3 regions of the Photobacterium sp. MCCC 1A19761 genome follow, and region 2 is predicted to be linked to each of the others. Evidence: riboswitches for the same ligand, from Rfam matches in the RefSeq annotation. Region 2 holds a riboswitch; each other region holds the start of a gene.
What was found. Region 2 has a riboswitch for thiamine pyrophosphate ahead of thiD (bifunctional hydroxymethylpyrimidine kinase/phosphomethylpyrimidine kinase). Riboswitches for the same ligand answer to the same signal wherever they lie in the genome.
Positions count from the first base shown of each region.

Region 1 (7,657 bases), on a different contig from region 2:
GCTGGCGATCATCGGCAAAACCACCGCCGCCGGTGGCACCGGCTATGTGGTTGAGTTCTGTGGAGAGGCCATTACCGACCTGTCGATGGAAGGGCGGATGACGGTGTGTAACATGGCCATTGAGCTGGGCGCCAAAGCCGGACTGATCGCCCCGGACCAAACCACCTTTGATTATGTCCAGGGCCGAAAATTTGCCCCGACCGGGGCTGATTGGGATGCCGCCGTGGCCTACTGGCAAACCCTGAAAACCGACGCCGGCGCCGAATACGATGCCGAGGTGACCTTAGAAGCCAAAGACATCAAACCGCAAGTGACCTGGGGCACCAACCCAGGCCAGGTCATTGCCGTCGATGAGCCGATCCCGGCCCCGAGTGATTTCGCCGACCCGGTCGAACAGGCATCCGCCGCCAAAGCCCTGGCCTACATGGGCTTGGAAGCGGGCAAGAAGCTGTCTGATTTTGCCATCGACAAAGTTTTTATCGGCTCGTGCACCAACTCGCGCATCGAAGATATGCGCGCCGCCGCTGCCGTCGCCAAAGGGCGTAAGGTCGCGCCGAATGTACAAGCGCTGGTAGTACCGGGCTCTGAGCAGGTCAAAGCGCAGGCCGAACAAGAGGGGTTGGATAAAATCTTTATTGAAGCCGGTTTTGAATGGCGCCTGCCGGGCTGTTCCATGTGTCTGGCAATGAACAATGACCGCCTGGGCCCGGGCGAGCGCTGCGCCTCGACCAGTAACCGTAACTTTGAAGGCCGCCAGGGCCGTGACGGCCGTACTCATCTGGTCAGCCCGGCGATGGCCGCCGCTGCTGCCTGTGCCGGTCACTTTGTCGATATCCGCGCGCTGGAACCAGAAGCCGCGACTGCGTAATTCAGAAGGAACGAAAGCAATGACAGGATTTAAACAACACACCGGCCTGGTAGTGCCTTTGGATGCTGCCAACGTGGATACCGATGCCATTATCCCGAAACAGTTTTTGCAGAAAGTCACCCGCACCGGCTTCGGCAAGCATCTGTTTCATGACTGGCGCTTTTTAGATGATGCCGGTGAGCAACCGAACCCGGATTTCGTGATGAACGCGCCGCGCTATCAGGGTGCCAGTATCCTGCTGGCACGGGAGAACTTCGGGTGCGGCTCATCCCGCGAGCACGCCCCGTGGGCACTGGCCGATTACGGCATCCAGGTGATGATTGCGCCGAGCTTTGCCGACATTTTCTACGGCAACTCCATCAACAACCAGATGGTGCCGGTGCGCCTGAGCGACACCGAAGTCGACGAACTGTTCACCTTCGTCACCGCCAACGAAGGTGCGGAAATCACAGTGGATTTAGAAGCCATGACGGTCACCGCCAACGGCAAGCAGTACTCCTTTGAAATCGACGAGTTCCGCCGCCACTGCCTACTGAACGGTCTGGATAACATCGGCCTGACTCTGCAGCATGAGGATAAAATCGCGGAATATGAACGCAATATTCCGGCATTTCTGGCCTGATTACTGATATCATCCATCCTCGCCCCGGCCACCGCGCCGGGGCTTTTTCATCCCTGGAAATTTTCACAGAAAATTGAAATAAATCAGCCACTCGCAGGTCATCTACAATGGATACATATTTCCTGCTCGAAAGGACACCCTATGCGACTCCTGATTTCCTTGCTCCTGCTCTGCCTCTCGGCCGGTGCTTTTGCCGCCCCGAAAGCCGATCTCTGGCCGTACTGGCAACCGCATAACGCCGCCAGCACTGTGCAGGTCGACCACAGCCGCTGGCAACAGCTGCTCGATACCTATCTCGTCCCCCAACCGACCCAAACCCTGTTTCGCTACCGCCAGGTCAGCGATGCCGACCGCTACGAGCTGGGCCGCTACCTGCGCGAGCTGAGCCAGCGCGATCCGCGCCAGCTCAACCGCCGCGAGCAATTTGCCTACTGGGTCAACCTGTATAATGCCCTCACCGTCAGGCTGATCCTCGATAACTACCCGGTGAGCTCGATCACCAAACTCGGCGGCCTGTTCAGCTTCGGGCCCTGGAATGACGCCGTCATCACCATCAACGGCAAAGCGCTGACCCTCAATGACATTGAACACCGGATCCTGCGCCCAATCTGGCAGGATCCGCGCATCCATTACGTGGTGAACTGCGCCAGCCTCGGCTGCCCGGATCTTCAGCCGCAGGCCTTTACCGCCGCCAATGCCGAAGCCCTGCTTGAGCAAAGTGCCCGGCGTTTTATCAACAGCGACAAAGGCGTCGCAGTGCGAGACAACCAAGTACGCCTGTCGTCAATTTATGACTGGTACGGCAGCGATTTCGGCACCCGTGACCAGTTGCAGCGCCACCTCAACCGCTACCGGGATGGCGAACCCGTGACGCTCAACCGCGTCAGCTACGACTATAACTGGGCCCTGAACGAGGCCCGTTAACAGACGGCGGCTCCGGTCTAGCGCGCCTGGGCCTTCGTTCTAAAGTGCCTGGGTTTTCGGTCGATCCCGAGAAGCTGGCAACCCACCGCCGGGCGGATTACAATACCGGCTGTTCTCATGGGGTGTCTGAGCCCGCTCAGACTGAGACTGCCAACGCAGAACCCATTGAACCTGAACCAGATCATGCTGGCGTAGGAATTGAGATGATTTGAAGTGCCTTTGCTTTTCCAAGTCGCTGCACGATGCCGCGAGCCCTTCTCAACCCTAAGCCGCTCAACCGATTTTTTCTCTTGCAGGACGCAAGAGTATCAGGAGCGCACCGTGAAAAAACACCTGTCGATCTTAACACTGGCGATGGCCGCCGGCTCTGCCTGGGCTGCCGATGACACCCTGACCGTCTATACCTACAGCTCGTTTGCCTCTGACTGGGGACCGGGCCCGGCGATTGAAAAAGCCTTCGAGGCCCAGTGCGGCTGTAATCTGGAATTTGTCGCCCTGGACGATGGCGTTTCCATCCTTAACCGTCTGCGCCTGGAAGGCAAAAGCACCCAGGCCGATATCGTGCTGGGGCTAGATAACAACCTGATCAGCGAAGCGAAAAATACCGGCCTGCTGGCCGAGCACCAACTCGACACCAGCAAGCTGGCCCTGCCGAACGGCTGGCAGGACACCACCTTTGTCCCGTATGACTACGGCTACTTTGCCTTTATTTATGACAGCAGCAAGCTGAGCAATCCGCCGAAGAGCTTAAAAGAGCTGGTTCAGCGCGACGATCTGAGCATCATTTACCAGGATCCGCGCACCTCCACCCCGGGCCAGGGCCTGATGCTGTGGATGAAATCCGTCTACGGCGAGCAAGCCAGCGACGCCTGGCAGCAGCTGGCGAAGAAGACCGTGACCGTCACCAAGGGCTGGTCGGAAGCCTACAGCATGTTCCTCAAGGGCGAATCGGATCTGGTGCTTTCATACACCACCTCCCCGGCGTATCACCTGATTGCCGAGAACGAAAGCAAGTACAAAGCGGCGAACTTCAGCGAAGGCCACTATATGCAGGTGGAAGTGGCTGCCAAGCTGAAAAACAGCCACAACCAGAAGCTGGCCGATCAGTTCATGGCCTTTATCCTGACGCCGCAATTCCAGACCGAAATCCCGACTGGCAACTGGATGTATCCGGTGATCAAACAGTCCCTGCCACAAGGGTTTGAGCAATTGACGGTGCCGGCCAAGTCACTGGAATTTACCGCAGAGGATGTTGCGGCGAACCGACGTGGATGGATCCGTGAATGGCAACATGCACTGACCCGTTGATAGCGAGACTCTGTTGAATACCCGCGTAACCCAAGTTCTGCCCGGCCTGATCTCGGCCGGGTTCATTGTGGTCCTGGTGGTCAGTGCCCTGAGCGCCCTGATCAGCCAGGCCCACGCCCTGAGCCCGTGGCTGATCTGGCAGGATCCCTACCTGCGCCATATCACCGGTTTTAGTTTCTACCAGGCATTCCTGTCCACACTGCTGAGCATTGTTCCGGCCATTCCGATCGCCTATGCGTTCTCCCGCCGCCGTTTTCCCGGCCGTCAGCTGTTGCTGCGCCTGTTTGCCATGACGCTGGTGCTGCCGGTGCTGGTTGCCGTGTTCGGCTTGCTGGCGATTTACGGTAAAAGCGGTTTGCTGGCCCAGTGGCTGGAAAATTGGGGCGGGTCGATGCCGTTTTCCATCTATGGGCTCCACGGCATTTTACTGGCCCACGTCTTTCTCAATTTGCCGCTGGCCACCCGGCTGCTGTACCAGAGCCTGGACGGCATTCCCTACGAGCAGCACCAGCTGGCCGCCCATTTAGGGATACGCGGCCGGAGCAAGTTCCGCCTGATCGCCTGGCCGCGGTTGCGCCAGCAGTTGCCGCAGGTCATCGGCCTGGTGTTCATGCTTTGCTTTACCAGTTTTGCCGTGGTGATGTCGCTCGGCGGCGGCCCCAAGGCGACCACCATTGAGCTGGCGATCTACCAGGCGCTGCGTTATGACTTTGATCTGGCAGGCGGGGCCATGCTGGCCCTGTGGCAAATGCTGATCTGCTGCGGCCTGGTGTTGTTCAGCCAGCGGTTTGCCAAGCCGTTGGCCACCCAGAGCGGCGCGACCGCACGTCCGTTGCCGCCGCAGCACGACAGCTGGCAGGCCCGGGCCTGGGACGGACTGTGGATCGGCCTGACCTTGCTGCTGGTGCTGCCGCCGCTGCTGGCCGTGGTCAGCGCCGGGCTGAACCCGCAACTCCCGGCGCTACTCAGCAACCCCGATTTGTGGCAGGCGGTTGGCACGTCCCTCAAGATTGCCTCGCTGGCCTGCCTGCTGGCATTGCTGGGCGGGGTGACCATCCTGCTGGCCAGCCGTCAGTGGCGGTTGCGCCATCACGGCCTGTCGGCCGACGGCATCGAGCTCATCGGCACCATGATCCTGGTCACCCCGGGGCTGGTACTGAGCACCGGGATCTTCCTCCTGCTGCGCCAGTTCACCGACGTCTTCGCCGCGGCCTTCTGGGTGGTGGTCTGCGTCAATGCCCTGATGGCCCTGCCCTATGTGATCAAAACCCTGAGCCAGCCGATGCTGCACATCGCCCAGCAGTACAACCCGCTGTGCCATAGCCTCGGCATGCGGGGCTGGGCCCGGCTGCGGCTGGTTGAATGGCCGGCCCTGCGTAAGCCGATCGCCCAAGCGCTGGCGATGGGCTTTGTGCTGTCGCTGGGCGATCTGGGCGCGATCGCCCTGTTCGGCAGCCAGGGCTTCCAGACCCTGCCGCTGTATCTGTATCAGCTCCTCGGCAGCTACCAGATGGACGCAGCAGCCGTGGCCGCGCTGGTGTTGCTGCTGCTGAGCCTGGGCCTGTTTACCCTGGTGGAAAAATTGCTCATTCGGAACCCAAGATGTTAACCCTGAACCAACTGACCCACAGTTACGTCCAACCGGGCCGCGATCGCCAGTGTGAGCGCACCCTGTTTTGCTTTGATCTGAACGTCGAGGCCGGCGAAATCGTCGCCCTGCTCGGGCCCAGCGGCGCTGGGAAAAGTACCCTGCTGGCGATGGTGGCCGGCTTCCTGACGCCTGACAGCGGCGAGTTGATCATCAACGGCCAGCGCATCGAGCGCCAGCTGCCGTCCGAGCGTCCACTGTCCTTGCTGTTTCAGGACCACAACCTGTTTCCGCACCTGAGCGTGTTCGACAACCTCGGTCTGGGGCTGCACCCCGGCCTGAAGCTGACCCATGAGGATAAAGAGAAGATCGTGGTGGCGGCAGCGCGGGTCGGGATCCAACCTTATCTCGACCGGTTGCCGGAGCAGCTCTCCGGCGGCCAGAAACAACGGGTTGCCCTGGCGCGTTGCCTGCTGCGCAACCGCCCGCTGCTGTTGCTCGACGAGCCGTTTTCCGCGTTGGATCCGGCGCTGCGCAACGAAATGCTGGCACTGGTGAAAAGCCTGGCGCGGGAACACCGCACCACCGTATTGCTGATCACCCACAGTCCGGAAGAAGCACTGAAGATTGCCGACCGCTGCGCCTTTATCAACCAGGGCCAGATCCAGGTCGTCGGCCCGACCCGCGAGGTGCTGGAGAGCCCGCAGCATGACGCGCTCAAGCGCTACCTCGGACGGGCTTAACCGCACTCCCTGAAAAGCAGTCCCTGAAAATCACAAGGAGCAAAGGGTTCCCCTTGCTCCTTGGCGTTCATATCAGTGGATGAAAGGCCGGCCCGCAACCGGGGTTACAGGTTCTCTTCGGCAAATTCGGCCAGGCGACTGCGCACCACGCCGTTCAGGTACACGTTGGCACTTCCCTCGAAATTCTTGAATCGCTCAACGATATACGTCAGGCCCGAGGTCACAGGAGATAAGTAAGTAGAGTCAATCTGCGCCAGGTTCCCGGAGCAGACAATTTTGGTGCCTTCCCCGCATCGGGTGATGATGGTTTTGATTTGCGAGGCGGTTAAGTTCTGACACTCATCCAGCAGGACGAAGGCATTCTGGATCGAGCGTCCGCGCATGAAGTTAATCGATTTAAACTGAATATTGGCTTTGTCATAGATATATTTCATGGAGCCGTCAGTACACACATCGTTCTTGTGCAAGGCTTCCATGGTGTCAGTCACCGCCGCCAGCCACGGCATCATTTTCTCTTCTTCGGTCCCCGGCAGGAAACCGATCGATTCGGCGATCTCCGGCGTGTTCCGGGTCACGATGATCTTGTCGTACATCCCTTTCTCAATCACCTGCTCCAGAGCTGCCGCCATAGCCAGGATAGTTTTCCCGCAGCCCGCCGGGCCGGTCAGGATCACCAGATCGATATTCGGGTCCATCAGAGCATCGAGTGCCATGCCCTGGTAGATATTTTTCGGGTGGATCCCCCAGGCCTGCCGGTGCATCAAGCGTTCCTGGCCGATATCTTTCACCACCACATCCTTGCCGTCGACCGACTGAACCCGAGCCGCGAAATCCGTGCCCTCGTCATACAGGTACTGGTTCACAAACGGGCTCTCGAACAGCTCCGCCGGTAAGGTATGCAAAGTCGAGCGCCCCTCAGCTTTCGACTGGCACTCCCCGACCCGCTCCCAGAAGTTGCCCGGGAACTGGTAGAACCCCTTGGTCAGCAGCCGGATATCGTCGATCAGCTGATCCGAGCGATAGTCATCGACATAGCAGACCCCGGCCCCCTTGGCCCGCAGCCGCATGTTGATGTCTTTGGTGATCAGCACCACCTGGCGCGGCGCATAGTCGGCCTGGAGAAACAGCACCCCGTTCAGGATCCGGTTGTCCCCGGCTTTGTCGGCAAAGGCGTGGACGGTTTCAGTCACCTCGTAGTCTGCAAAAATGGCAATCGTCCCGCTGCCCTCGCCATCTTTGGATAAAGGGATCCCGGCGGATATCTCTTCCGGGGTGGCATCGTGGAAGATGTCTTCCAGAGCCCGAATTGCAATCCGGGCATCCCGGGAGACGTCACGCTTGCTATCCTTGATTCGGTCCAGCTCTTCCAGCACGGTCATGGGGATGACCACGTCATGCTCTTGAAATGAATATACGGCGAGGGGTTCATGAAGCAGAATATTTGTATCGAGTACAAACACTTTCCGATCAGTGTCGTCCATAGATACCTCCTTGGTAACAGTCTGACGGCAACTGCTGTGCCGTTATTTTCAGCGTACGCCAACCGCGTTATCTAACTTCTATTAATGACCGGATTTAATGAAAAAATTGTGACAATCGACTCG
Region 1 is NZ_JAZGTF010000021.1:117,023-124,679, forward strand. Features, by position in the region: gene leuC (3-isopropylmalate dehydratase large subunit) at 1-868, shown strand, start outside; gene leuD (3-isopropylmalate dehydratase small subunit) at 888-1,490, shown strand; gene VV869_RS17790 (DUF547 domain-containing protein) at 1,632-2,414, shown strand; TPP riboswitch at 2,523-2,630, shown strand; gene thiB (thiamine ABC transporter substrate binding subunit) at 2,769-3,722, shown strand; gene thiP (thiamine/thiamine pyrophosphate ABC transporter permease ThiP) at 3,736-5,331, shown strand; gene thiQ (thiamine ABC transporter ATP-binding protein) at 5,325-6,053, shown strand; gene VV869_RS17810 (PhoH family protein) at 6,158-7,534, opposite strand.
Region 1: linked by a shared signal. The riboswitch ahead of thiB (thiamine ABC transporter substrate binding subunit) and the one ahead of thiD (bifunctional hydroxymethylpyrimidine kinase/phosphomethylpyrimidine kinase) in region 2 are both predicted to bind thiamine pyrophosphate.

Region 2 (7,657 bases):
GTGTAGGTAGGCGTGTTTATTCAGCTCGCCAGTGGCCAGCTGCTGAACAAACGGGTGCTCGATATAATCTTGCCAGTCGTCCCGGCAGGCGTTGATCAGGTCTTTGTGATTCATCGGTGTGTTCCTTAATGCAATGTCGTTAGTAGGTCAGGACGTAATCTTTGGCTTGCGGGAGCGTGTGAATGATCTTGTGCTGCATCATGAAGGCGGCATAGTCGTCATAACGCTTGAGCTCAACAGCACCCGGACGCAGGGCAAAACGGGTCAGCGTATCTTCCCAAGCCCGACGGTTCAGATCGTTATTGAGGGTATCTGGTGCGTAGGCGACAAATTCCTGCCAGGCTTTCTCTGGGTGATTGATCAAGTACACGGTTGCTTTTTCAATCGCTTTGTTGAACTTGTTGATGGTTTCCGGATTGTATTTGTGTTTATTGGCGACAAAGATCAGCTCATCATATGGCGGGACGCCATGTTCTTCCGGATAAAAGGCGGTGGCTTCATAGCCTTCCAGCTCAAGCTGGTTCAGCTCGAAGTTGCGCAGGCCGCCCCAAATCGCATCCACTTTGCCGGATGCCAGCGAGGAGGAGAGTGCCCAGCCGACGTTGATGATTTTGACGGAATCCATCGACACCTGATCTGAAGCAAGCATGGTGCCGATGGTGGCGTCTTCACTGCCGCCGATTGCGACGCCGATCTTTTTACCTTTCAAATCCGCGAGGCTGCGAATGCCTGATTTATTCAGCACAATCAGTGAGTTCAGCGGGCCGGAAATGAGGGTGGCTGAACGGACCAATGGCAGTTCAGCCGCGGTGCTGGAGATCAGCGTGCTTTGATAGGACACGGCCAAATCAATTTTCCCGGCAGCGACCAGTTTATCCGGAATGCTGGGATCAGCCGGCTCCTGAATCGCCACTTCCAGTCCTTGCTCGGCAAACCAGCCTTTTTCCTGGGCCAGAATAATCGGGCCGTGGTTTGGATTGACGAACCAGTCGAGCATTAAGGTGACCTTTTCAGCGGCCGCCTGGAACGATGCCAGCGATAAGGAGATCGCGGCAACGCTTTGAAGTAACTGCTTTTTCATATGAATTTCCTGTTGATGTTATCTATGTAACGGATGTTATTGGTTTTGCCACGGAATTGCTTTTTTCAGCAGGCCATCGGCAATGAAGTAAAAACTGATGGAGAAAAATGCCAGGATGAACAGGGCGGCAAACATCTCATCGACAAACATGCGGGCGTTGGCTTGCAGCATCAGATAGCCCAGCCCTTCGCTCGAACCCACCCATTCGCCAATGACTGCGCCGATTGGGGCCACCACCACAGCAACCCGAATACCCGAAGCCAGTGCCGGCAGGGCAGCAGGCAGGCGGATCTGCCACAGCAACTGCCAGCGCGTGGCACCCATGGTGCGGGCCAGATCCAGATAACCGGTCGGCGTTTGTCGTAACCCGTCGTAACAGCAAGTGGTGACGGGGAAAAAGATGATCAGGGCGGCCATAACGACTTTCGAGGCAATGCCGTAACCGAGCCATAGCATCAGGATCGGCGCAATCGCAAAGACCGGAATGGCTTGGCTGGTGATCAGGATCGGCAGCAGCCAGCGGCGCAACGGGGCAAACAGCAACATTTGCAGGGCGAAAAACAGCCCCATCGCCAACCCCAGTAACAGGCCGAATAATACCTCGGTGCTGGTGACCAGGGTGTGGTGCCAGAGCACATCAAACCGGGCGACTAGTTTGTTCAGCACTGCAACCGGTCCCGGCAGGATAAAAGGTGGCAGTGAAAACAACACCACGGCGGCCTGCCACAGACCGAGAATCACCCCGAAGCTGATGAGTACCCGCGCCACTTTTCGGGAAAATCCGCCCCGGTTGATGGCTGGGGCCGACTTCGGGCTCTGTTGAAGCGGTTGTAATGGCCGTTCGGACACGGAGTCGATGGTTTCCTGAGGGAGGCTGTCAGCCATAGTCACGCTCCAGTTGGTCAATAATCATCTGCTGGTGGGCAGCCATTTGCGCGTCAAATGATCGCGGCGGCATGGATTGCGGGACATCCAATCGGGCCAGCTGTGCCGGGCTGCCGAACATCAGGTAGATGTGATGTGCCAGACGCAGAGCTTCCTGTGGGTCATGGGTGATTAACAGCACGGTACGATCCTGCAATAACTCGGCGGCCAGGCTCTGTAGCTTGTGGCGGGTGACAGCATCGAGTGCGGAAAAGGGCTCGTCCATCAGGACCAGCGGCTTGTCCTGCATCAGGGTCCTAGCCAGGGCGACCCGCTGCCGCATCCCCCCGGAAAGTTGATCTGGTCTGGCGGCATGGAAATCTGCCAGACCGACCGCCTCCAGTAATGACATCGCCCGGGCTACATCCGGTGTTGCGGCGTCTGAACCCAGACGCTGACTGAGACACACGTTGTCCAGCACAGACAGCCAGGGTAGTAACAAATCTTGCTGCGCCATATAGGCCACGCGGTCTTGCAATGGTTGCGCATCAGATGTGAGCAACTGTCCCTGCCAGATCACCGCATCACCACTCAGCCCGGCCAGGTGACGCAGCAGCGTGGTTTTACCGCAGCCGCTTTTACCCAGAAGACAAGTCCATTGTCCGGCCGGTAAGGTCAGGTTGAGATCATCGAAAACGGCGGTCGCCGTATCCCGGTAACGAAGCGAGGCATGATTCAGGCTGACGCAAACCGGGGACGGATGCTCCCCGACAGCTGGCGATAACATCATGCTCGCTCCGGCTGGTAGTGCCCGTGAAAGAAGTGGTTGACTGGGCCGTGTCCGGTGCCGATTTGCAGTTCATCGGCATGGCGGATGGCTTCGGTGAGATAGGTTTTGGCATGTTGAACGGCGTCGTTCAGCGCAAAGCCTTGCGCCAGGAAAGAGGCGATGGCAGCGGACAAGGTGCAGCCGGTTCCGTGAGTGTTGTGGGTGTCAATCCGTGGATGGCTGAAACGGATGACCTGATCGGTGCTGATCAGTAAATCGGTGCTCTCTTGTGTTTGGGACAGGTGACCTCCTTTGAGCAGTACGGCACCAGCGCCCAATTCACGCAGTGCCTCGACCAACTCTGCCATATCGGCTTCGGTCTGTGGAATCTCCGTATTCAGCAGCGCGGCGGCTTCCGGCAGATTCGGGGTGATCACATCTGCCAGCGGCAACAGGGCTGATTTCAGGGTTTCAATCGCATCTCGTTGGAGCAGCAGATCGCCGCTGGTTGCGACCATCACCGGGTCAACGACCAGAAATTGAGGCTGATACTGGCGTAGTTTATCCGCCACGGTTTGGATGATAACGGCATCACTGAGCATGCCGATCTTCACCGCCTTGACATCCAGATCACTGAATACCGCATCCAACTGCTCGGCAACAAATTCCGGAGAGATGTTGAAGATACCGGTCACGCCTTGGGTATTTTGTGCGGTCAGGGCGGCAATGACAGAGCAAGCATAACCGCCGGTGGCCGAGATAGCTTTGATGTCGGCTTGAATACCGGCGCCACCGCCACTGTCAGAACCGGCAATGGTTAACGTGATTGGTGTTTTTGATTGAGCTGCTGATTGAACGGCCATATCTACCCCTGGCGATATCGCGCAGGGTAGCAGGTGTCCGGGATTGCCCGATAGAGAGCGGGCAGGGGCGAGACACGGTTGCTAGTTCCCTACGCCATTATTAAATGGATCAGGTTCAACGGGTCCCACCGAAGTGGTCTCAGCCTATGGCTCCCCGACTAACTTACCTAAATTGTTGATTATTTGTGCTGAACACACTTTTGCGTGCCAGAAACGGATGTATTCTACCTTTGTTTTTCACAGCGGAGCAAACCGAAAAAGGGATTATTCTGACCAAGCGCTGAACTTTACATCGCAGTGGTCTGTGGTTGAGAAAAAATAGGTTGAGAAGAAATTGGGTTGAACATGAATCGGATTGAATGGTCGTGTAAAGTAACAGACGACATCACACAGGCAGGGACATACCATGAGTCAGACGAATCAGGACAAAATAAATTATATTGAGTTTCCGGCGGCCGATCTGGAAGCAACCAAGGTGTTTTTCCAGCAGGCTTTCGGCTGGGCGTTCACCGACTATGGTGAGGATTATACGGCATTTACCAATCAAGGACTGGATGGCGGGTTCTACCGTGCTCCGCTCAAATCATCGACTCAGCAAGGCGCTGCATTGATCGTGCTGTATAGCGCCCATCTTGAACAAACCCAGGCTAAGGTTGAAGCGGCCGGCGGCCAGATCGTGAAGCCGATTTTTTCGTTTCCGGGCGGACGGCGTTTTCAGTTCCTTGAGCCGAGCGGCAATGAGTTGGCAGTGTGGTCAGATCAATAATGATTTCCCGCCGCAACGGCGGGAAATCCTGGCGTTGTTCGTGATCCGGTGATCAACACGGCTCAGATGAAGGTTCAAGCGCTTTCGTTGTTGCAAGTGCTTGAGTTGTTTCAGGGGCTTTAACTGCTCCAGCGACAACTGCTCCAGCGACTTCAACGGCTTCAGGCACTTTCGTGGCATCAGGGTGCGCTAGCCAGTACTTATCCGGGGACAGGATATTGTTGGGATCCAGGCTCTGCTTGAGTGTGGCCAGAAGCGCCAGGTTCTCATCTCTCACGAATGGTTTGATCGTATCAAACAGTCCGGAACCACTGCGGTATGGACAAAATCCGGCGGACAGCAGGGCTGCATCTATGGCCTGATGGAAGCGGGTCGCTTTTTCAATTTCTGATTCGTTTTTGCCGAAACGGATATTGGCAATCAGAACCACGGCACGCTCGCTGACATTGGTCATGCTGTAGCGCTCTTCATAGCCATATTCACGGAATAGCTGGCGGCAGATACTGAGCATTTCGGAGATATTCTGCCGTGAATGGCTGCTCACCGCACAGATCCAGCGAAAATTCGCCGGAAACTCTGAAGTTTTCATTGCGGAACTGGCCGCCGGATGATCGAGCAAGGTCTGGATGGCCGCATCGGATGGAACGCCCAGTTTGAGGTCCAGCACCAGTTTCAGGCTATCGATCATCGGGGATTTCAAGTATTGATTGATTTTGCACAGCATTCGCCAGCGAAAATCATCAAGGAACAGAATTTTTGCGCCCGGGATCTGCTGTTTTAAGGTTTGCTTGACGTGTTTATAGCGGGCTTTCACCACACCTTTCGGCCCGGCCAGGGAGGTGGTGAGGATCCAGGCACCTGGTGCCTGACGGGCTTGCTCACCCATGGCTCGGGTCATGCTGACCGTATGGACGCCACTGGTGATCACACCTTCCAGTTTCAGCTTGCCGATGGCGGCGACCATTTCGGGCGCATCACCTTCTCTCGGACATAAAGCGAAGACGGTGGCCTGATAAGCTGGTTTCGGCTGAAGTGCCAGCGTCATTTCGAGCACAATTCCTAAGTTTGACTGGCTGAATAATCCCTGCAGAACCGGCCCGGTGCCGTAGGGATAGAGATGCCGGGCGACACTGTGTTCAAACATTCCCATGCCTGTCGTGATGATCTTGCCGGTTGGCAGGAGCACCCGCATGGATTGTACATGGCCGAAACGGTCCGAGTAATCGGTGTGGCCGAACCCACGCTCCAGAATGTTGCCGACCAGACTGGTGTGCAGTCCGGCTGCGGTGATGTCCATTTGTAAGGAACTCTTCGCGTCTTTCAGGGCTGTGAAAAGCTGCGATTGCGTGATCCCCGGTTGTACCCGCACATAGGCTTGCGCATCATTGATTTCGAGGACTTGGGATAAGCGGCTGAGATTGACGATCACTTGCTGGGGGTGCGTTCCCTGTGCGGTGCCGTAGCCCCAGTTCTTTCCTTGTGCGAGCGGGTGAATGGTGAATCGATGTTGATTGGCAGCCTCAACAACGGCGATGAGCTCAGGTTCCTTCTCTGGCCACACAACGGCTGACGGCGTACAGAGGCTCCCATTGAGAGCCAGGCTATACTCGTGCAGTGTTTCGGGATCCTGCGAAATTTGCGAAGCCGCGAAAATATTGCTTAATACTGTGTGTAGTTCCATATCCCTTTTCCCCACGGGGTCTTACCGATACTTAGCTCATCAATAAGGTTGTTAAAACAGAGTGTTAGATTTACATTGTGCAAAAAAAAAGCGTCAGCGACAGTGGTAAGGGTAATGATATGTGAACTTGATTGAATAAATGCACAAAAAAACATTCGAACGACCATAAACCACTTAATCGGCGTCTGGGTTCGGCGTAGGGTAGAAGCGTGTTTACAGCAAGAAGGACCGGCAAATCGCCTGAAATCGTGAATGTCGCCGGAAAATTTATGGAACTGGATAAGCTAACCACGCAGCTCTGTGTGACGGAAGAAGCAAAAATCACAGCCTATAACATCCGCTATCAGGCTTATACCACTGTTGGGTATAACCCGCTGTGTACATCAGGCTTGTTTACGGATCCGTTTGATGCGGAGCCGAATAACTTTACATTTCTACTGAAAGAAGGCACCAAGCCGGTTGCTACCGTTCGTGCGAGTGTTCTACACCGGCCCATGGGTTGGACACAGGTTCCGTGTAAAGGCGGTTTCGAGCCTGAATTTGCTTTGTTAGAGCAAGAATATGACACGATCGTTGAGATGGGCCGTTTGGCAGTACGTCCGGATGTTCGGGGTTTAGCTTCCTTGGCACCCTTGGCGCTGTTTTGTTGCATCTATACGCTCGATAAGCGTTTTGGTCGAACGGCGTTGGTTTGTGGATCAAGTAAAAAGCATCGTCGCTTTTACCAGCGGTTGGGCATGAAAAGTTTGTGTGATTTTGCGCCACGCCCGAATACGGCGATTGATCTGACGCTCATGGCCAAGACATTAGATTTAGAAGAGTTTATAGAAAGCGCCGGGGCGCATTTGGATGAGGCGACTATTCGACGTTTAATTCCTCCTTTCCCACATGTCAGCGAACGCCGTGAAACTTCTTAAACAAGGTTGAGGATTCAATGCTTCGAGAACAGGAGCCCGTAGACCTTAAGAAAACAGGCGCAAAATAGCGCCTGTTTTTCAGTGACTCATTATGATCAGTGACTAGCTATGGTCAGTGACACACTATGAATTGAGCCACTGTGAAGTGAGTTTTCGAGTGGCTTACATCTTTTTACAGTAAGCAGCGATAATCACCATGTTGGTCCCGGCAGCTTTACCCGAGATATGCAGCGGGTTATCGGTCAGACGAATGCCACGTACCGCTGTCCCTTGCTTAATCACCAGGCTTGAGCCTTTCACCGGCAGATCTTTGATGATTGTGACGTTGTCGCCGGCTTGCAATGGTGTGCCGTTAACATCCAGGGTTTGTATGGAGTCCAGCGCTTCGAGTGCGATGCCTTTTTCTGCCCACTCGATCATATCTTCTTCCATATACAGCATGTCCAGCAGGTCCTGCGCCCAGGTTTCACCAGACAGTCGTTTTAGCATCCGGTAAGCCATGACTTGAACGGCCGGTACTTCACTCCACATGCTTTCATTCAGGCAGCGCCAATGGTTCTGATCCATAGTGTCTGCGTCTTCAATTTGTCCACGGCAAGTTCCACACACCAGGACACAGCTGGCCGCTGTTGAATCTGGTGATGCCGGTACTTCATACATGCTCAGATTCTCTTCTGATGAGCACAGTTCACATTTGTGACCAGCACGTTCTTTCA
Region 2 is NZ_JAZGTF010000011.1:149,180-156,836, reverse strand. Features, by position in the region: gene tenA (thiaminase II) at 1-114, opposite strand, end outside; gene VV869_RS13575 (ABC transporter substrate-binding protein) at 140-1,081, opposite strand; gene VV869_RS13570 (ABC transporter permease) at 1,118-1,966, opposite strand; gene VV869_RS13565 (ABC transporter ATP-binding protein) at 1,959-2,732, opposite strand; gene thiD (bifunctional hydroxymethylpyrimidine kinase/phosphomethylpyrimidine kinase) at 2,732-3,577, opposite strand; TPP riboswitch at 3,647-3,744, opposite strand; gene VV869_RS13555 (VOC family protein) at 3,984-4,343, shown strand; gene VV869_RS13550 (FAD-binding oxidoreductase) at 4,396-6,024, opposite strand; gene VV869_RS13545 (N-acyl amino acid synthase FeeM domain-containing protein) at 6,234-6,941, shown strand; gene VV869_RS13540 (PhnA domain-containing protein) at 7,104-7,657, opposite strand, start outside.

Region 3 (7,657 bases), on a different contig from region 2:
GCTGCAACGTCTTTCCAGGCCAGTGCTGAGAATCAGGCAGCCACGATTTCGATTGCCCAAATCTCATCAGCCACGGCATTTGCGCTGAGCCAGGAGGCTGTTGCGCAGTGTGCAGCCAAAGGCTACACAGTCACCGCCACCGTTGTGGATGTCACCGGCAACGTCATTGCACAGCTTCGCGCAGACAATGCGGGTAAACACACCCTCGACAGCTCGCGCAAAAAAGCCTTCACCGCCGCAAGCATGAAACAACCGACGGCCAACCTGATGAAAACCATCGCGGATAAGCCGATGTTGCAACCGCTGAAAGATATGGATGACAACCTGTTGCTCCTGGCTGGCGGCCTGCCGCTGACCGTCAACAATACGGTGATCGGTGCCATTGGTGTCGGCGGCGCGCCGGGTGGCCACCTGGATGTGCAGTGTGCTGAAGCCGCGATCAACAAGGTGCTGTAATCATACCGCCCTAACAACATGATTAGGCATCAACCACCCGCGCCGATGGATTGTGCCAAACCCGATAAAAAACAGGCGCTCGATTGAGCGCCTGTTTTCGTTGAAGTCCGGATTACATGAAGTAAAGGCTACATGAAGTAAGAGCTACATCAGCCTTTGTCCTGCGGCTGACGCTTGCTTTTCGGGACATAGTTCAGAATCGAGATCGGCACCGGTTTTTTCGGTGCAAATCCTTCCACTTCCCGGCGATCAATCAGATGGCCCAGGCGGCTTTCGATCATGCACAGGTTTTTGAAGTTGTCTTTCGAGACAAACGAGATCGCCTCACCCGAGGCATTTGCCCGGCCGGTCCGGCCAATCCGGTGGACATATTCATCCGCCGGGAACGGCAGATCATAGTTCACCACACGCGACAGCTCTTCGATGTCGATCCCGCGCGCCGCAACCCCGGTTGCCACCAGATATTTCAGGCTACCGGCTTTAAAATCTTCCAGCAACTGAGCCCGTGCGGCCTGGCTGCGCCCGCTGTGGAACGCTTCCGCTGCAATACCGCGTTTTTCCAGCTGGGACACCAGCTTTGCCGCGCCGTGTTTGGTTTCGATAAAAATCAGCGCCTGATCCCACTGGTTTTCGAGAATCAAGTGACTCAGCAAAGCCGACTTTTTATCTTTATCAACCGTGATCAACCACTGTTCAATATTGGCTTTCGACGCCTGATTGGCGGCGATGGTGATTTCATGCGGATCGATCACCGCAGATTTCGCCAAATCACGCACTTTGCGCGACAGCGTCGCGGAGAACAGCAACTGCTGAATGTCTTCCGGCAGGCGATCCAGGATCTTGTTCAGATCATCGATAAAGCCCATATCCAGCATGCGGTCGGCTTCATCCAGCACCAGCATTTCGACTTCTTCGAAATACACAGCCCGCTGGCCATACAAATCCAGCAGACGACCCGGCGTTGCCACCAACACGTCCACGCCTTCAATCAGACGCTGTTTCTGCTGCTGCTCGTCGACCCCGCCATACATCGCCAGCGACGTCAGCCCCAGGTGCTGACCATACTGGGTGATCTTCTCTTCAACCTGAATGGCCAACTCGCGGGTCGGGACCAGGATCAGTGCCCGGATCCGCTTTTTCTTTTTCGTCTGTCCCTGGCTCAGCTTTTCCAGGATCGGCAACACGAAGCTGGCCGTTTTACCGGTGCCGGTTTGCGCAGCGGCAATCAGGTTCTTGCCTTCCAGGATCACCGGGATCGCTTTGGCCTGGATCGTGGTCGGTTGGGTATAACCGAGCGCTGCCACCGCTTGCGTCAGTGGTTTGCTCAGTCCAAGTTTAGAGAATGGCATGGATCGCCTCAGGTTCATCAAACAATCAGGTCGCGCCTGAAACCGGCGCAACACAAGTAAGCACGGGATTCTATCATGAACCTAGGCAAGCGCTGAGCATTTTTCCGCGTGAAATGACCGACTTCAGGGACAAGCGTCGATCACCGGGAGTCATTCACGCACGGTTTCCTGCGCAGCCAGCTGTTGCCGCAGAACAGCAGCCGCATCACGTGGTGAGTCGGCATGGCAAATGGCTGAGACCAGCGCAATCCCGTCAACGCCCGTTTCCACCACCGCCTCAAGATTAGCAGCGTTGATCCCGCCAATCGCAACGATGGGATAACTGCTTTGGGCAATCGCCATGGCCAGTCCGTCAATGCCCCAGGCTTTTTTGATATCGGTTTTGGTCGGGGTAGTAAAAATTGCACTCAGGCCCAGATAATCCAACGGCAACGATTCGGCTTCAATGAGCTGCTGCTCATTTTCAATCGACAAGCCGAGCAGCTTGTCATCCCCAATTAATCGGCGCGCCAGTGCCGCAGGCATATCGGACTGTCCCAGATGGACACCATCGGCATCGACCGCCAGGACGACGTCGACGCGATCATTGATGATCAAAGGCACACCCGTGCCGCGAAGGATGTCTTTCACCGCCTGTGCCCGCTCGATAAACGCACGAACATCGCCGTGCTTTTCCCGCACCTGCACCATGGTCACCCCGCCTGAAACGGCTTGTGCCACAACCGAGGTCAGGGTCGCGAGATCTTGCTGATCGTCTGTCACCAGATATAAACGATATGGGTTCACAACAACTTTCCTTATGCCAACTTCAGGCGCTGGCGCAACGTAGCTTCATCGAGCTGATACAGCGCATCAAGCAGGTTAAGCTGCAGGCTTCCGGGCCCAGCGGACTGCTCGGCGGCAATTTCTCCGGCAACCCCCAGTACAGCGGCGGCGGCAAGCCCAGTGGTTTCGCCCACTGCCGCAAAAGCGCCGGTCAGTGCCGACAGCGTACAGCCCATCCCGGTGACAAACGGCATCATGGCATGGCCGTTGCGCAGCCGAACCTCGCCATCCGCGGTCACCACGACATCGGTCGCGCCTGAAATCACCACATTGCAACCATAGACCTCGGCCAGATGACGCGCCGCCCCTACGGCAGCTTCACTGCTGTCCAGAGCATCCACCCCTTTGTTCTGGCCTGCTTCTCCGGCCAACGCAATAATCTCCGAGGCATTGCCGCGGATGATCAGCTGCGCTGCCGCCTGAGCGATCTGACGCGACGCTTGGGTACGCAGAGTGCTGGCCCCACAACCGACCGGATCCAGCACCACCGGCTTGCCATGTCGATTCGCTTGCTCAACGGCATAAGCCATGCGCGGCGTCCAGACACTATCCAGGGTGCCGATATTCACCACCAACGCCCCGGCAAAACGCATCATTTCAGCCATTTCTTCACGCGAATGCGCCATGATCGGGGATGCACCCAGTGCCAGTAACGCATTGGCGGTGTTGTTCATGACAACGTAATTGGTGATATTGACCACCAGCGGCTTTTGCTGACGCACGGCATTCAGTGCGGAGACGATAGTTTCGGTATTCATATGCTTCCTCAGACGTCGCTGTGACGCGGCCTTGTCACGCTCACCGGTGAGCGGTTCATTTAGGGGAATACCTGATCAGAAACGATGTCAGCGGGAAACAGCCATTTGACGACACACGAAGGCTGGATTCATCAGGCAGATACATCGGGCTGGAAAGGGAGAACAGCGCCCGGCGATCCATGTATTGAGGCGAAGGCATGATACCTTCCATCGCAAGCGGTATAGTTCCCTACGCCAGTGTTAACTGAATCAGGTTCAACGGGTCTCGCAATGCGATCTCAGCCTTCCAGCTCCCCGACTATTTCCCGCGATGATATCAATATTGACTGAAAGCGCAACAAGCCGTGTTGCACTTTCAGCCACTTCAATAGCTTATCCCGCGACAGTCCGCTCCCAAATCGAACGCACCGTCAGGGTTGAGAAGCCCAGTTTTTTACAATTCAGCGCGCTCTGACTTTGCGGCAGCACATCCGTCAGCAAGTCAGTGCAGCCCAGTGACTGCGCGTCTCTGGCACGGGCATGCAGCAACGCCGTCTGGCATCCCCGTCCACGGCTCGTTTCCTGGGTATAAGCATTAGCCAGCAGCGCGGTCCCCTGCTCGATGAATGATGTGGCCCAGGCGCAGGGTTGCTCATCGACCATGGCGACAAAACAGCGAAACTGCTCGGTGCAGTAAAACTGGCGTTTCAGCGCCCAAATCTCATCGCTGCACTGGACGCCGGAAGTTTTCAGCAGCGCCAGGAAATCATCCGCGCGTTCCGGTCCCCACCGCTCGACATGAATATCCGTCGGGCACTGTGCGGCATCATAACGCTCCAGAGGTAACGCCAGATATTCCAGAGACAACACCGGCAGATAGCCCAGCGATACCAGCCGGTTCGACAGCACCTGCGACACCGCTTCGGGTTCGAGTTCGAGATAGGGTGCAATCGGTTCGGGATATTCGCCGAGCACAGTCTCCAGGTGAACTTCATTGTCCGTGTTCAGCCCGAGGATCCGGTTATCATACGGACGAGTGGGATCAACAAAGACCGTCATGCCCGCTTGTTCGATCACCCGCATCTCGCTGGGCAGTCCGGTCGAGAAGGTGCGCAAATTATTAAAGCGGCTGTACGCGACTTCAACCTCATAAAACTGACGAATGTTATTTTGATAAATCAAATCAATTCCTTTTGTTCTTATTTGAAATGCATGACACTAAACCGTATCGGACTATCCGGCGAAGCGTCAGCACAACAGAGATTGCAGCTGCAATCAAAATCGGGCTCAGTATAAGTGACACTGATTTCACATCACAGCAATATTGAGAGACAAACAGAAGTACAGCCTGGAAACTTGAATTTGCTCTCAACTCGGAGGATAGGTTATCGCTATTGCCGCGGTTAACCTGCTGACTCAAAAGAAATTACGCTTTCTTTACGGCCAGCATTCCCCGAACTCTGATAAAGTCACCCCATGTTCAGTCAACGACCCCAAGTTATGAAAGCCTCTGCACCCCAACAGACAATCAAGGCGCGGCATTTCACCCAAGCGAATTGCGCCGGTACACGGCATTTTACCAAGCCGTGGCTGTTTTCGGCCGGCACCACCCTCGCCGCGCTGGCGGTGAGTGCCCTGCTTGATCACTGGCTTCACTCCACCGCGGCAGTTTTGCTGATCCTGCAACTCGGTGTGGTCTGGGTGGCTTTACATGGGGATCGGTTCCGAGCCTTCGCCGCCGCCGTGTGCAGCGCGCTGAGTTTCAACTTTTTCTTTACTGCGCCACGCTTTTCCCTCCAGATGTTCCACCCCAGTGACATCATGAACCTGGGGGTGTTCCTGCTCGTTGCCCTGATCACCAGCCAGCTGGCCGAGCACTACCGCCGTCAGCAGCAGGCGCTGAAACAAGCAACCCTGCGCAGTAACATTCTGCTGTCCGTCTCCCATGATCTGCGTACGCCGCTCTCGACCATCATCGGGACACTCAGCACCTTGCAGGCGTATCGCAGCAAGCTGACAGAGCCGCAACAGGAAGAGTTGCTACAAAGTGCGATGGATGAAAGCCATCGCTTGCATCACTATATCGAAAACCTGCTACAGGCGACGAAACTGCAATGGGATCAAGTCACGTTGCAAACGACGGAACAGTCGATTGCCCCGATCGTACATGCAGCCTGCCGCCGGGAGCGCAGCGATCGGATTGTTTTGCACATCATCCCGGATCTACCCCGAGTGCATGTTCAGGCTTCCCTGCTGGAACAGGCGCTGTTCAATGTCATTGATAATGCAGTTGCTTATTCTCCGGCGCAGGAGAAAGTCAGGGTTGAGGTCTACCAAGACGGCGATCAGATAACCCTGGATATCTGCGATCAGGGTCCGGGGATCCCGCCGGATCAGCATCAGCAAGTGTTTGACCTGTTCTATTCCCAGCGCCCCGGAAATCAGGCAGACGGCGGATCCGGGATGGGCCTGACCGTCACTAAAAGTATTATCGACGCCCACCGGGGCACCATTGCCATTGTGCCGGTTGACCACGGCTGCACCATCCGAATCCAGCTTCCTTGTTACGAGGAGCTCTGTCACAAAGAGCTCTGTCACAAAGAGCCCTGTCACAAAGAGATATGCCACAAAGAGCTATACCACAAAGAGCACCGCCGCGAGGATCTGTCATGACGCCCTACACCATCCTCATCATTGATGATGAGCCGCAAATCCAGACTTTCATCCGCATTGCCCTTTCGGCCGAAGGATTTCAGTCCGTCAGTGCAACAAATCTGGCTGAGGCGCAGGCGAAAATCAACACAGCGGCACCCGACCTGATTATTCTGGATTTGGGTCTGCCGGACGGGGACGGCAGCGACTTGCTGCAACGCCTGCGGCGTGACCAGTCCACCCCGGTGCTGGTGCTGACTGCCCGGGATGAAGAGGATGAAAAAGTCCGCCTGCTCGAGCTCGGCGCCAACGACTATTTAAGCAAGCCGTTCGGGATCCGCGAGCTGATGGCCCGCATCAAAGTGTTGCTACGCGATCTCATCCCTGCCGAAAAGCCGGCGAACAAGCTGGTGTTTGAACAAATGACCCTGGATATCGAACGCCACGAGGTGCTGCTCAACCACCAGCCGCTTTGCCTGTCGAAAAAAGAGTTCGCCCTGCTCTCGACGCTGGCCCGCCATGCCGGGGAGCTGGTCAAGCAAGATCACTTGCTGCGCGATATCTGGGGAGAGACCCATCAGGACGATACCCATTACCTCCGGATCTTCATCAGCCAGCTCAGGCGAAAATTAAATGATGATGCCGACCAGCCCCGGTTTATCAAAACCGAACCGGGGATCGGCTATCGCTTTTTGCCCGAGCTGATCCATCGCGAATAACCCCGCGGCACCACCGAGCCGCATGGTGACACTCGGCTCCATACCCGCATAAACCACAGCATCAGGCAGCCCGCTTCTAACGGGATGCCGGCTCAAGCACGCCCGAAATAACGCGGGTCGGCTTTGTGCACCTTCAACACAGAGATTAATACAAAAAGAGGAATAATATGGCTCACTTTACCGTCATTGGGCTCGGCCGCTTCGGCATTGCAGCCAGTCTGGAACTCATTCATCTGGGACATACCGTGACCGGGGTCGACCGAAGTGCCACGGTTGCCGACAAATATGTCGAGGAACTCACCCAAACTGTCATTTGCGATGCCACCGATGAAAATGCCCTGCGCGAACTGGACTTGTCCAACAGCGATGCCGTACTGGTCGCGATCGGGGCCGACATGCAGTCCAGCCTGCTGTGTACCCTGAGCCTCAAGAATATCGGCGTCCGGGAAATCTGGGTTAAAGCCAGCACCAAGGCTCACCACACCATCGTCTCGAAACTCGGTGTGTCGCGGATTATCCATCCGGAAGAAGAAATGGGCATGCGGGTTGCTCAGGCGCTCCATTACCCGATGGTGCATAACTACCTTGCCCTCGGCCATGGCATGTATGTGGTTGAAGTCCACGTCAAATCCGCCTGGCAGGATCACAGCTTGAGCCAGATCCTCGAGCGCACCAGCACCTCAATCGATGTACTGCTGCTCAAGCGGGATCAGCAGACCCTGACGCAACTCCCGCTGGATTTTCGCGTCCAGCCCGATGACATCCTGCTGCTCAGCGGCTCGCGTGCAGCACTCACTCAACTGGCACCAAGGTTGGTATAACCCATGATCATCTGGCATCCCTCTGTCTCTCCGATTGAGAGAAAACCCAAAGCAGGCAAGAAGATCCTCGCGGCGCCGCCCTTGATCCTCTGCGGTAG
Region 3 is NZ_JAZGTF010000010.1:219,389-227,045, reverse strand. Features, by position in the region: gene VV869_RS12770 (GlcG/HbpS family heme-binding protein) at 1-456, shown strand, start outside; gene VV869_RS12765 (DEAD/DEAH box helicase) at 606-1,805, opposite strand; gene thiE (thiamine phosphate synthase) at 1,956-2,591, opposite strand; gene thiM (hydroxyethylthiazole kinase) at 2,603-3,388, opposite strand; TPP riboswitch at 3,598-3,695, opposite strand; gene VV869_RS12750 (GNAT family N-acetyltransferase) at 3,761-4,549, opposite strand; gene VV869_RS12745 (sensor histidine kinase) at 4,868-6,040, shown strand; gene VV869_RS12740 (response regulator transcription factor) at 6,037-6,738, shown strand; gene VV869_RS12735 (potassium channel family protein) at 6,906-7,559, shown strand; gene VV869_RS12730 (TrkH family potassium uptake protein) at 7,563-7,657, shown strand, end outside.
Region 3: linked by a shared signal. The riboswitch ahead of thiM (hydroxyethylthiazole kinase) and the one ahead of thiD (bifunctional hydroxymethylpyrimidine kinase/phosphomethylpyrimidine kinase) in region 2 are both predicted to bind thiamine pyrophosphate.